Regions from separate parts of the Actinomadura sp. 9N215 genome, predicted to be linked through region 1. Evidence: riboswitches for the same ligand, from Rfam matches in the RefSeq annotation. Region 1 holds a riboswitch; the other holds the start of a gene.
What was found. A riboswitch is a leader RNA that binds a small molecule or an ion and turns the genes downstream of it on or off. The one in region 1 is predicted to bind S-adenosylmethionine.

Region 1 (3,395 bases):
CGTCCTCCTCCTGGGTCGGCCAGGACGGCTGCGTCTCGTTGGCGAGCACGCCGTCCACGACGTCCGGCGGGACGGGGACGACGAGCTCGCTGTCCGCGAGGAGGCGGAAGTAGCTCTCCTGGTCTCCGGCCCGTACGGTCTCCTCCAGTCGGTGCTCCAGATCCGACGTGGGTCGCCACGCGTCGGCCACGGTCGCCACCCCCTGTTTCTTCCGTGCTCGTCCCCGCGCGACTGTCTACGCTACATGGGCGAACAGGACCAAAGAGCCTCTTCGCCCGACCGTGCGGGAGTGTGCGCTGGTCAGCGCGCTGTCAGGTCGGCGAGGGCGGTGCAGAGGCGGTCGACGTGTTCCTCACTCGTACCAATGCCGAGGCTCGCGCGGACGGCGGTGTCCCGGCCCGAGGCGCAGTCCGCGTCGTTCCCACCCAGCAGGTGACTGACGAAGGGGTGGGCGCAGAACTTCCCGTCCCGGACGCCGATGCCGTACTCCTCGGACAGCGTGAGCGCCACGTCCCGCGCGTTCCAGCCGTCGACGACGAACGACACGATCCCGACGCGCGGCGCCCGGTCGCCCCACAGGCTCAGCTCGCGGACGGACGGCACCGCCGCCAACCCCGACCGCAGCCGCCTCACCAGCGCCTCTTCGTGGGCGGCGACCGGTTCCCACGCGTCCGACAGGGTTTCGCAGGCGGCGGCGAGCGCGATGGCGCCCAGCACGTTCGGGGACCCGGCCTCGTGCCGCTGCTCGGCGGACGCCGCCCACCTGGTCGTCCGTCCGACGGACGCGCTGGCGCCGCCGCCCTTGAGGTAGGGCGCGGCGGCGCGGAGCCAGTCGGCGCGCCCGGCGAGGACGCCCGCGCCGAACGGCGCGTACAGCTTTTGCCCGGAGAACGCGACGTAGTCGAGGCCGAGCGCCGTCATGTCGATCGGCCCGTGCGGGACGAGCTGCGCCGCGTCCACGGCGATGCGGGCGCCGTTCCGGTGCGCGACCTGCGCGAGCTCTTCGATCGGCCACAGCTCGCCGGTGACGTTGGACGCGGCCGTGACGACGAGCAGCCGCGACCCGATGGGGGATTCGCGCAGCGCCCGGTCGGCGGCGGCGATGGCCTCGGCGGGGGTGGCGGGCGCGGGCAGCCGCAGGGCGCGCTTCCACGGCAGCAGGCTCGCGTGATGCTCGGTCTCGAAGACGACGACGCTCGTCCCGGCGGGCACGGCGTGCGCGAGCAGGTTCATCGCGTCGGTGGTGTTGCGGGTGAACACGACGGCGGAGCGTCGCCAGGCCCCGACGAACGAGCGGACGGTCTCCCGCGCCTCCTCGTACGCCCCGGTCGTGACCTGCGACGCGTAACCCGCGCCGCGGTGCACGCTGCTGTAGTACGGCAGTGCGCGGGTGACCGCCTCGTGCACCGCCTCCAGACAGGGCGCGCTCGCGGCGTAGTCGAGGTTGGCGTACGGGACGCGACGGCCGTCCCGCACCGGGACCGGGACGTCCGCGCCGATGACACGCGGAACCTGGTGAACCCCGACCCCCTCACCGCGCGTCACAGCAGTCGTGATCGCGGCGCGAGCGGACGGAGCGGTGCGGGTGGCGTCGGTGGCGTGGCTGGTGGGGGCGGAGCTGGCGAGCAGCGTCGGCATGCCGGAACCTTCCGGGTCAAGGACCCCGGAAGTCCACCGGGATCCGCGCTTGCCGGAACGCGGTGCCGCGTCCGGCCAGGTCTTCACCCGGGGCACCCCATCGCGGACGAAGGGTTGCCGGCCAGCGAGCCGGGGCTTGGCGCTGGCGCTCATGACCTCATGCGGAAGTATATGCGGGGCCGAAGCGGGATCAAGCAGGAGGATGCGATGCGACACGGGGTGGTTCGGACGCTGGCCGCGGGCGCGGTGGCGCTCGGCGCGTCCGGTCTGCTGGGCGGCTGCGGGGCGCTGGGCGGTGACACCGGCCAGGTCTGCGCCGACACCAAGAAGGCGTTCCAGCAGTACATCACCCAGGTGCGGACCGTCCCGGCGGCCGAGCCCGCGCGGTGGCGGCAGGCGACCGAACAGCTCGCCGGACGCCTGGAGGCGCTCGCGAAGAAGACCGGCGACGACGACCTGAAGAAGGCGCTCAAGGCCGAGGCGGGCAGGCTCCGCGCCGCCGCCCCGGCCGTCGGCACCGGAGACGTCGCCCAGCTCGACACCGTGATGGAACAGACCCCGTCCAGCATCGGCAAGGCCTGCGAGTAGCCGAGCAGGCGTCGACCTCGCGGGTCGGGGGTCAGCCGATGGCGCCTGGGCGGCCTCCGCCGCCTCCGCCTCCGCCGCCGGGATCCCCGCCACCGCCGTCGTCGCCTCCGCCGCCGTCGTCACCGCCCCCGCCGCCGTCGTCGGGCGGGAGGATGGTCGGCAGGTCGGTCGGCGGCGTCGGCAGGTCCGGCTCGTCGGTGGACGGCGGCGGCTCGGACTCCCCGCCCGTGTCCGGCGGCTCCGTCGACGGCCCGACCCCGTCCGGCGGCCTGGTCCAGCCGCCGCCCGGCCTGGACGACGGCGACCCGAACGACTCCGGCTCGAAGCCCTTGATGTTCACGGCGTCGCTCATGTACGTCCGCCAGATCTGCGCGGGCAGCTGCCCGCCGTACGCGCCGTACCCGGGGATGTTCAGCGGTTTGCCGTCGCTGCGGAACATCGCCACCGACGTCGCCATCTGCGGGATGAAGCCGTTGAACCAGATCGCGCGGCCCTCGTCGGTCGTGCCGGTCTTGCCGGCGACGTCGCGGCCGTCGGGCAACTGCGCGCCCGTCCCGGTCCCGCCGCGGACGACCTGCTGCATCGCGTACGTCGCGTCCCGCGCGTTCTGCTGGCTGAGCGCCCGCTCGCCCTTCTCGGTGAACGTGCGCTTGTGGTCGTCGTTGTCGGTGACGGACTTCACCACGAACGGCTCCCGGTGCACGCCCTCGGACGCGAACGTCGCGTACACGCCCGCCTGCTGGACGGGATGCAACGACACGATGCCGAGCGGGAGCGTGGCGGCGCTCCGCTGCGCCGGCTTCATCTGCGAGGCCGGGATGCCCATCTTCTCGGCCATCTCGACGATCTTCTTGTTGCCGATGTCCTTGCCGAGGTTCACGTAGGCGGTGTTGACGGAGTGCTGGGTGGCGGTGACGAGGTTCACCGTCCCGAAGCTCTCGCCGCTGTCGTTCTCGATGGACGACCCGCTGAAGTACTGCGGGGAGCTCCCGTCGTAGGTGGAGTTGAGGGACTTGCCGTCCTCCAGCGCGGCGGCCAGCGCGATCGGCTTGAACCCGGACCCGGCCTGCGCCCAGTCGCCGAACGTGCTGCTCAGCGCCTCCTCCAGGTACCCACGGCCGCCGTAGAACGCGAGGACCTGCCCGGTGGCCGGGTCGATGGACACGGCG
Region 2 (3,395 bases), on a different contig from region 1:
CTGGCGCACGGTGGGGGTGCGACAGGACCGGGTCCGGTCTCAGCCGCCCGCGACGGCGGGGATGATCGAGATCTGGACGCCCTCCGGGGTCGGGGTGTCCAGGCCGTCGGCGAAGCGGACGTCCTCGTCCCCGACGTAGACGTTGACGAAGCGGCGGATCTTGCCGGCGTCGTCCAGGATGCGGGCGGAGATGCCGGCGTAGCCGGCCTCCAGGTCGGCGACGACGGCGCGGAGGGTGGCGCCCTCGGCCTTCACCTCCGACTCGCCGCCGGTGTAGGTCCGCAGGATCGTCGGAATACGGACGGACACGCTGCTCATGGTGCTCCTTTCAGGCGAGGCCCGCGGCGCGGAACGCCTCCAGGGACGGGGCGATGTTCGCGGACGGGGAGACGACGGGCGCGACGGCGTCCAGGGTCTTCAGGCCGTCCCCGGAGTTGATGATCACGGTCTCGGCGGACGGGTCGAGGGCGCCGGAGCCGATGAGCTTGCGGAGGGTCGCGACGGTGACGCCGCCTGCGGTCTCGCCGAAGATGCCCTCGGTGCGGGCGAGGAGGCGGATGCCCTCGACCACCTCGTCGTCGGTGACGTCCTCGACGGAGCCGTTCGTCCGGCGGGCGACGTCCAGGACGTACGGGCCGTCGGCTGGGTTGCCGATGGCGAGGGACTTGGCGATGGTGTCGGGCTTCACCGGGCGGATGACGTCGTGGCCCGCCTTGTACGCGTCGGCGACCGGCGCGCAGCCGGCGGCCTGGGCGCCGAAGACCCGGTAGGGCCTGTCCTCGACGAGGCCCAGTTTGATCAGTTCCTGGAACGCCTTGTCGATCTTGGTGAGCTGGGAGCCGGACGCGACCGGGACGACGATCTGGTCGGGCAACCGCCAGCCGAGCTGCTCGGCGATCTCGTAGCCGAGGGTCTTGGAGCCCTCCGCGTAGTAAGGCCGGACGTTGACGTTGACGAACGCCCAGTCGTCCTGCTCCCCGGCGATCTCCGACGCGAGCCGGTTGACGTCGTCGTAGTTGCCGTCGACGGTCACGAACGTCCCGCCGTACACGGCCGTGGTGATGATCTTCTGCGCTTCGAGGTTCGACGGGACGAACACGGCGCTGCGGATCCCGGCGCGGGCGGCGGCCGCGGCGACGGCGTTGGCGAGGTTGCCGGTGGACGGGCAGGCCAGCACCTTGAAGCCGAGTTCGCGGGCGGCGGCGAGTGCCACGGCGACGACGCGGTCCTTGAACGAGTGGGTCGGGTTGCCGCTGTCGTCCTTCACCCACAGGCTCTGCAGGCCGAGGCTCTCGGCGAGGTTGTCGGCGCGGACGAGGCGGGTGAAGCCCGGCTCCGTGTTGGGCGTGTCCACGATGCCGGCGGGGACGGGCAGCAGTCCCTTGTACCGCCAGATGTTGCGCGGCCCGGACTCGATGCTCGCGCGGGTGACTCCCCCGAAGTCGTAGGCGATCTCCAGGGGGCCGAAACACTCCTCGCAGGCGTAGAACGGCCCGAGGTCGCGGGTGGCGCCGCATTCGCGGCAGACGAGGGCGGTAGCCGGTCCGAGGTCGGTGGCAGGCGTTATTGCCATGCGGGCGAGGCCTTTCTTCCCATCTTTCCTGCGCCACCTTGGTCGCAGGCCGGAGTTGGCACCATCTCCCGGCCGGCCTCGCAGGATCGCGAGTGCGCTTCAGCCGGGTGGTTGCCGGGGCTTCGTCGGGCCGGTCCCTCCACCCCTCTGGATGAGCGATATTCAGTTGTGGTTACGAGCGCTTAGGACTCGTATGCGTGACTTTACATGAACTGACCGGATGCCAGACAGGTGGGTACGCCGATTGGGACGTTACCCCGGCGCGTTCTTGATCACGCTCGCTCCGCCGGACGGCGAGCCCTCGCCCTGAGCGGGCGCGCCTTGGGCGAGCGTGCCTTGGGCGGGCGTGCCTTGGGCGGGCGTGCCTTGGGTAGGCGTGCCCTGGGTCGGCGTGCGGTGGCGGGGTGTGCGCTGGGTTGGGTCGAGGAATACGTGGCGGACGGTCGGGATCCGTTCCCTGAGGCGCCGGTCGATCTCGCCGGCGACGTCCTCCGCCTGGTCGGCGCTGATGTCGTCGGAGAAGTGGACCTTGGCGGCGACGAGGATCTGCTCCGGGCCGAAGTGCATGGTGAGCAGCTCGTCCACGCCGGTCACGCCGGGCGCTCCGGTGATCTCGGCGTGGATCCGGCGCTGCGCGGCGGGGTCGGCGGCCTGACCGATGAGCAGGCCCATGCTCTCGCGTCCGATCGCGAACGCCAGGACGACGAGCAGCACGCCGATGAGGACGGACGCGAGACCGTCCCAGAAGTCCGAGCCGGTGAGCTCGCGGAGGGTCAGCCCGGCGGCGGCGAGCGCGAGGCCGATCATCGCGGCGGTGTCCTCGAACAGCGCGGTCTTGAACGTGACGTCGGGCGACCGGCGGACGTGGTCGACGAGGTCGCGGCCGTTGTCGCGGGTCTCCTTGCGCGCCTGGTGGTAGGCGCGGATCCAGGACGTCCCCTCCAGGACGGCGGCGAGCGCGAGGACGGCGTAGGCCAGCCACACGCTCGTCCCGGTGCCGCCGTGGCCGGTCATGGTCAGGACGCCCTCGAAGACGGAGAACCCGGCCCCCGCCACGAAGATCCCGAACGCGGCGAGCAGCGACCAGAAGTACCGCTCGTTGCCGTAGCCGAACGGGTGGCGCCGGTCGGGGGGACGTTCGCTGCGCCGGAGGGACGTGAGGAGGAAGCTCTGGTTGAGGGTGTCCGCCACGGAGTGCGCACCTTCCGCGAGCATCGCGCTGGACCCGGCCAGAAGCCCGGCGATCAGCTTGGTGACGGCGAGGATGAGGTTCGCGGCACCGGCGACGAGCACGGTCTTCATCGTCTCGGACCTGCTCATCCCGATCGGGTACCCGCCGCATTCCCCGCTAATCGCGGCGAAGCGGACGATGAAGGCGCCGGTGGCGCCGCCGTGGGCCGCACCGCACCGCGAGGGTCGTGCGGGTCGCTTTGAAGGGCCTCGACGCCAACTGAGACCCTGCCGGTATGAGCCAAGTGCTGGTCGCATCGAACCGGGGCCCGGTGTCGTTCTCGCTGTCCGAGGACGGAGAGCTCACCATGCGGCGCGGGGGCGGCGGGCTGGTATCTGGGCTGGCCGCCGTCACCGGCACACCCCGCGAGCCGAATGCACCACGCGATCCGGGCACGGCCCGGGGTTCCGGTCTGGGACGCGGTGCGGGGGTGGGGGTGGTGCCGTCCGCGGAGGTTCCGGGTGTGTTGTGGGTGTGCGCGAGCATGGGGGAGGCCGATCGGACGGCCGCTCGCCGTTCACCAGACGGCCGCATCGACCTCGCGGGCTACGAGACGGGTGGCGCGGCGGTGCGGATGCTGGACATCCCCGC

Region 2: another riboswitch for S-adenosylmethionine. It lies ahead of thrC (threonine synthase); the one in region 1 lies ahead of ACH34T_RS09695 (aminotransferase class V-fold PLP-dependent enzyme).

Annotation. Positions count from the first base shown of each region.
Region 1 covers NZ_JBIRBA010000004.1:341,810-345,204, reverse strand. Annotated here, with positions in the region: gene ACH34T_RS09700 (SseB family protein) at 1-199, opposite strand, end outside; gene ACH34T_RS09695 (aminotransferase class V-fold PLP-dependent enzyme) at 301-1,638, opposite strand; SAM riboswitch class IV at 1,679-1,795, opposite strand; gene ACH34T_RS09690 (hypothetical protein) at 1,846-2,226, shown strand; gene ACH34T_RS09685 (transglycosylase domain-containing protein) at 2,258-3,395, opposite strand, start outside.
Region 2 covers NZ_JBIRBA010000007.1:7,497-10,891, forward strand. Annotated here, with positions in the region: gene ACH34T_RS13685 (MoaD/ThiS family protein) at 40-318, opposite strand; gene thrC (threonine synthase) at 329-1,573, opposite strand; SAM riboswitch class I at 1,590-1,731, opposite strand; gene ACH34T_RS13695 (cation diffusion facilitator family transporter) at 1,826-2,893, opposite strand; gene ACH34T_RS13700 (trehalose-6-phosphate synthase) at 3,040-3,395, shown strand, end outside.